2 regions of the Paenibacillus sp. Aloe-11 genome follow, and region 2 is predicted to be linked to the other one. Evidence: predicted binding sites of a transcription regulator. Region 2 holds the regulator's gene; the other holds the start of a gene.

Region 1 (3,414 bases), 190 kb from region 2:
GGAAATGATTACCGAAAATTACAGCCAAGCCGAAAAAGAATCCCTTCAGGCATACAAGGCCCAGACATGGAAGGACCTGTTCCCGAACGAAAAGGATTTCCCGGCAAAAGAGTGGGGTGCCGCCTACAATATGCCTGTTCCGACCGATACGAACTATAATGTCATTTATCAGAAGTCGCAGGACATTGTGCGCAAACGGATTCCTGAGGCTATACTAGCCAAGCCGGATCAGTTCGACACCGTCTATGACCGCATGCTGCAGGAACTGGACCAGGCAGGTGTACCAAAGGCTGAAGAAGTCTACACCGGCCTGATCCAAAACCGGCTGAAGCTATGGTACGGGGAGAAATAATTTATGTTTTTTTCAAATTCTGCTTTATAGTTCAAGTTACACTTATAAAATGAAAGATAAGGGCTGGACAGCCTGATGCTGTCCGCCCGTTTTAAAATAATTGCTGTGCCTTCACGCTCAAGATTCCGTCGCTTGCTCTGCAGCTTCATATTCGCTCCGCAAAATCCCCATCTGAATAATGTCATAGTATTGACCTTCCCTGAACAGCTTTTCCCGTAGCCGACCTTCCTCTTTGAAGCCGCAAGCCAGATAGCAACGGTATGCACGTTCATTGAACGCATAGACCTCCAGCTCCAGCCGATGCAGGTTCAGAGCATGAAATGCAAATTTCTGTATTAGCCGGATCGCTTCCCGTCCGTAGCCCTTGCCCAGGTCACCATCACGCCCGATTACAATACCAAGTGTGGCGTGCCGATTCACCCAGTTGATTTTAAATAAATCCAGTTGTCCGATATAGTCCAGTGTGTCTTTATGCGCAATGATAAAGCCCTTGATCTCGGAGTTGCCGTCAATCATCATCTGTACAAAGGATTCGCTATTGAATTGTGAATGCGGATAGATAAACACATCGCTTAAGCCATATGTAATTTCCGGGTCATTGACCCATTTTCGTATATCAGGTATATCCTCCAGACGGTATTCTCTCAATACAATTCGTTCCCCAATGATATGCGGCATCGTCATCTTCCCTCCGGTATGTATTTTTTTTCAGTCATTCCAGCTCTCTACAATATACTTTACGCTATACTTTACGCTTCCATCATTCTCACAAACCCCACAACACGTGTACCCTTATAATGAAGCTCCCCACGGTCCCCGACCACAATCATACCGAAGTCCGTATCCTTCACCTCCAGTTCCTTACGTTCACCCCCGTCAAACTCAAAGGTAATATAATAATATGTCGAAGCCGAAAAATCGCCCGACCCTCCGCGTACCCTCGTCCGCTTATCCACAACTTTGCATGATCGTTGTACCAGTTCGGCGGCTTGATTGGAAAGCCCTGCTCCTATCGTCTTGCCAATACCGATAATCATTAAAAGAGCCATAATGCCAAACACAGTAAAAAAGATCATATTAAACGATTCAGCCTCATTTATATAACTGCTTCCCATCTATTTCATCCTTTCTACAGCAATATGTAAATTTTCCATTCTATTGCCCATTGACAAATGGTACATCTTCAACCTCAAAAACTCCAATACTTTTTTAACATACTTACGAAAAAAAAGTTCTTTCGCTCTTTTCCGCACCCCGCTTGGACTTATACCCGATCTGGGCCCTCTGATCCCCTTTGGACCGATTGACAAAACTATATATAGATATAAAATAGAAAATGTGCTCTAAATATAGTGTGAAAAACGTGTTTTCGCCCGATATCTTGAACTTACAGGAATGAAAATACATGTACATATAGAGTCCAACATTTTAAATGGCTGGTAATGCCGTTTTCTTTTTTTCGTTAATTGTTAAGGAGGATGCCTACAATGCTGATTGCTTATGATTCCAAGACCGGCAATGTAAAAAGATTTATTGGAAAGCTCAAGCTTCCGGCGGTTCAGATCCAGGAGCAAATGACTATAGATGAACCATACGTACTCATTACATATACGACAGGGTTTGGTCAGATACCTGAGAGGGTATCTTCCTTTTTGCAAAGAAACGCTAAAAACCTTGTCGGTGTAGCTGCAAGCGGCAATCGAAACTGGGGAGATTTCTTTGCAAAAAGCGCAGATTTGATTGCTGATTATTATAATGTCCCTGTGATTAGTAAATTTGAATTATCTGGAACGTTCGGAGATGTAGAGCGTTTTAAACAGGAGGTGAGCCGAGTTGCGGCATATTGAATTAAACAACATGTTGATGAAACGCGATACAGACGGCTTTTTCCAATTGGAAAAGGATCAAGAGGCTGTCGCAGAATTTATGAAGGAAGTTCAGGAACGCAGCCTGAAGTTTGCAGATACAGCGGCTCAAGTGCTGTACATGATTGAGAATGATTATTACGAGAATTTCTATAATAGCTATACAGCAGATGAAGTTAAAGATATTTTCCATATCACGCATAGCTATCAGTTTAAATTCCCTTCCTATATGGCGGCATCCAAGTTTTATACCGATTATGCACTAAAAAGCAATGACCGTAAGGTCTATCTGGAGCATTATCCTGACCGGGTTGCAGCAGTCGCACTGCATTTGGGACGCGGTAATGTTGATACGGCGCGGCTGTTGGCCCGCTCGATGATGGAGCAGCGCCTCCAGCCGGCTACACCCACCTTCCTGAATGCAGGCAAAAGTCGCCGTGGAGAGCTGGTATCCTGCTTCCTGCTCGAAATGGACGACTCTCTCAACTCGATCAACTACGTGCTTAATACATGCATGCAGCTGTCGAAAATCGGCGGCGGCGTCGCGGTCAACCTGTCGAAGCTGCGGTCACGCGGTGAAGCGATTAAAGGCGTAGAAGGCGCAGCCAAAGGTATTATGCCTGTGCTGAAGCTGATGGAAGACGGATTCTCCTACGCGGATCAAATGGGGCAGCGCAAGGGCTCCGGCGCGGCGTACTACAACATTTTTGGTTGGGATGTACTGGAGTTCCTGGATAGTAAAAAAATCAATGCTGACGAAAGAGTGCGCCTTAAAACCCTCTCCATCGGATTGCTGGTGCCGAACCGCTTTTACAAGCTGGCTCAGGATAATGAACCCTTGCATGTATTTGCTCCGTACAGTGTGTACAAGGCCTATGGAACGCATCTGGACGACATGGATCTGGATGTAATGTACGATACACTGCTTGCCGACGATCGGGTGAAGAAGAAAATAGCGATGAGCGCACGTGACATGCTGACGAAAATTGCCATGATTCAGCTGGAATCCGGCTATCCATACATGATGAATAAAAGTAACGCTAATCAGGCACATGCCCTTAAAAATGTGGGTCAAGTGAAGATGTCGAACCTGTGTACGGAAATATTCCAGTTGCAGGAAACTTCCGAAATTGCAGATTATGGCAAACAGGATATCATCCGCCGCGATGTGAGCTGCAATCTGGCTTCCCTGAACAT
Region 2 (3,414 bases):
TGATCGACGCAGATGCCATTGCCCGGGAAGTCATGCTTCCGGGGCATCCGGTGCTGGCGGCGGTCATACAGCATTTTGGACAAGCTGTTATGAACAGCGACGGAACTCTGCATCGCAAAAAGCTGGGCGAGATTGTATTTGCAGACCCTGTTCAGCGACAGGCGCTTAATGATATTACTCATCCTGCGATACGTGAGGAGATGCGTTTGCGTATGGTAGCTTATGAACGGGAGCAGTCGGACAAGCTTGTGTTGGCGGATATCCCGTTATTGTACGAGTCCGGGCTAGAGAGCTTGTACGAGGAAATTATGGTTGTGTATGTACCGCGTGAAGTCCAGCTCCAGCGTCTGATGCTTAGAGATGGACTGACAGAGGAACAAGCCGGACTTCGATTGTCTGCGCAAATGGATATCGAACAAAAAAGAAGGTTGGCCGATATCGTCATTGATAACAGTGGAACACTGGCTGAAACAGAACGGCAAATTGAGCTATTTTGGCAGCGAAAGGGACTTGCATGAACATACTGCGTAAAAAAAGAGTCCTGCTCGCTTTGTTTGTCGGTTTTGTTTTGATTCTGTTTTTCAGTTCCAATTGGATGTCGTGGTTTTATCCGATTCAGTATAAGGATGAAATTCGGCAGTATTCGCAGACGTATCAAGTAGACCCTTTCTTGGTGGCGTCTATTATCCGTGTCGAAACGAATTTCAAAACCAGTAAGCAGTCAAACAAAGGCGCATTGGGGCTTATGCAGATTATGCCTGATACCGCCAATTGGATTATGGACAGTGCTCAGGTTCAGAAGGTGCCGCTCGACAACGTAAAGCATGAGCCGGGGACCAACATTGAGCTCGGAACCTGGTATTTGCATAATCTGTCTACTAAATTTCAAGATAATCCGGTAGCGGTCGTAGCTGCTTACAATGCAGGACCAGGAAAAGTTCAAGAGTGGCTGAACAAGGGAGTGTGGGATGGAAAGGAAGAGTCCATTAAACAAATTCCCTTTGGTGAGACACGGCATTATGTGCAGCGAGTCATTTACTATTACAGGCAATATACAAAAATTTATAATGAGTTTTGAGTGACAAGTGAATGACAATATGGGCCTTTTGCCTTTAAAATGAAAAAAGCGCAGGACAGGCTGTACTTCACAGCCTATCCGTACACTTTTTGGTAACATCTACATTGATACCGAGATTATTGGTATTGACCTGCCAATTGTTGTTCGGCGATCGTTACGAGGCGTTTTGTGATATAGCCCCCGAGCGAACCGTTCTCATAGGAAGTCATGTTACCTTGGTATCCATCTTGAGGAATGCTGATACCCAGCTCTTGAGCGATTTCATATTTCATTTGCTCCAGAGCGCCGGAGGCTTTGTTGACTACCAGGTTGTTGGAGTTGCCAGAGTTTCCTTGTGCCATTGTTGTTCACCTCCTCGCGACGTGGTAAACATATTATGATCTGTTTCGACAAAATTATTACTGTAAAGTAACGGGAATTTACTGGAAAAAGGAAGTGATGATATTATGAAATGTCCGTATTGTGCTTACAATGGGACGAAGGTGTTGGATTCGCGGCCTGCGAATGATAACAAGTCCATTCGCCGCCGTCGTGAATGTGAGCAGTGTGCCAGGCGTTTTACCACCTTTGAAATGGTGGAGGAGACCCCTTTGATGGTTATCAAAAAGGATGGAAGCCGTGAAGAGTTCAGTCGTGATAAAATGCTGCGCGGTCTTATCCGTGCCTGTGAGAAGCGTCCTGTATCGGTCGAGCAACTGGATTTAATCGTGTCCCAGGTGGAAAATGCCATCCGCAACACGGCCGCCACCGAGGTGGACAGCCAGCAGATTGGTGAGCTTGTCATGGAACAGCTCTACCCTGTGGATGAAGTCGCTTACGTACGCTTTGCGTCCGTCTATCGACAGTTCAAAGACATTAACATGTTTATGAAGGAACTGAAAACACTGTTATCCAAAGATACAGCCAGCGACTGATCGCTGCCTGTATCTTGGGTAATGGTGGGAGATGATTATAATTTTTTTATAAAAGTATTGACAAAGGGTACAATATTTTATATGATATAGAAGTCGCTTGAAACGTTTTTAATTACAAAAAATGGGGCCTTAGCTCAGCTGGGAGAGCGCATCGCTGGCAGCGATGAGGTCAGGGGTTCGATCCCCCTAGGCTCCACCAATATTTTGATTATGGACTCTTAGCTCAGTTGGTAGAGCAGTTGACTCTTAATCAATTGGTCCAGGGTTCGAGTCCCTGAGAGTCCATCCTTTAGAAAAACGGCAGAAATGCCGTTTTTTTGTTGTTCTCAATATTAACATTAGTAACAAAATGAGTCTTAGGCCAACTATTGATCCATATTTATGATCCACTTATTTGTTTATTATTGATTTCAATGAAAAGATGTGAAAAACAATATTTTAGTGAATTGCGTCATAGGGCATCTATCGTATTCTAGTGTAATTTAGATAAATAAGAAAGATAAACAAATTCATCCTAAAATACTGCAAAAGACAAAATTGTTTTTAAAGTCTGGAGTGTTGAAAAGTGATTAGAAAAGCGAGTATTATGCATGTTTTTCCTGATTATTATGAAGAGTACAAGCGCCGCCATGACAAACTTTGGCCGGAAATGGCTGAAGTGCTAAAAAGGCACGGTGCGCACAACTATTCCATATTTCTTGATGAAGAAACGGGGAGCTTATTTGCTTTCTTGGAAATTGAAGATGAAGAAAAATGGGAACAAATTGCTCAAACCGATATTTGCCAAAAATGGTGGGCCTATATGGAGCCTTTAATGGAGACAAACCCTGATAACAGTCCTGTGTCAAGAAATTTAAAGGAAGTATTTTATTTGGAATAACAAATATGAAGAAGATATGGTTTTACTTTGCGAATATTTATATACATTCAAAGCTAAACGTAAAGCTTTTCTTAACGATTACATTGATTATGATGACAACGCTAGTATTTGTATTAGGGGGGCTTCAATATGCTTTTTCCCTCTATGATGAACAAATCTATGCAAAATCCGCACAAGTGCTGATGATGTCGTCCAACAACGTAGAAGAGAAGCTTGAAAGAGTAGAAGAAGTCAGTTATAACATAGCAGTCGACCCGTATATTCAAAAAATTTTATTAGATCTTCAAGGAAATGTAAAAGGCTATGATTTCTATCGTCTTGAACAGAAAATTGGAGATGAATTGGAAAAATATATAGATCCGGCAAATTACGTTCATTCTATTTATCTGTATGATTCAGCAGGAAGGGAGTTTTTAGCCGGGGATAGCAGCAAACCAATAAAGAATAAAGATAAGGAGCTTGCACTTAGTCAGGCGGATAAGTATGAGGGTAAAAACCATTGGATGGAGCTGGAAGGGAGCAATGGGGATTTAATTTCTGTT

The links. The regulator NrdR, encoded in region 2, represses ribonucleotide reductase genes. The targets are predictions, from matches to a motif close to AACACNATATATNGTGTT.
Region 1: a site for NrdR is predicted at 1,692-1,709, ahead of nrdI (class Ib ribonucleoside-diphosphate reductase assembly flavoprotein NrdI). Genes of this name have one in related genera too.

The regions. Positions count from the first base shown of each region.
Region 1 is NZ_JH601050.1:705,532-708,945, reverse strand. Features, by position in the region: gene WG8_RS09360 (ABC transporter substrate-binding protein) at 1-352, shown strand, start outside; gene WG8_RS09355 (GNAT family N-acetyltransferase) at 470-1,030, opposite strand; gene WG8_RS09350 (DUF2500 domain-containing protein) at 1,102-1,467, opposite strand; gene nrdI (class Ib ribonucleoside-diphosphate reductase assembly flavoprotein NrdI) at 1,840-2,199, shown strand; gene nrdE (class 1b ribonucleoside-diphosphate reductase subunit alpha) at 2,186-3,414, shown strand, end outside.
Region 2 is NZ_JH601050.1:512,029-515,442, forward strand. Features, by position in the region: gene coaE (dephospho-CoA kinase) at 1-518, shown strand, start outside; gene WG8_RS08445 (lytic transglycosylase domain-containing protein) at 515-1,078, shown strand; gene WG8_RS08450 (alpha/beta-type small acid-soluble spore protein) at 1,195-1,419, opposite strand; gene nrdR (transcriptional regulator NrdR) at 1,525-1,992, shown strand; tRNA gene WG8_RS08460 (tRNA-Ala) at 2,116-2,191, shown strand; tRNA gene WG8_RS08465 (tRNA-Lys) at 2,205-2,277, shown strand; gene rhaM (L-rhamnose mutarotase) at 2,558-2,872, shown strand; gene WG8_RS08475 (sensor histidine kinase) at 2,878-3,414, shown strand, end outside.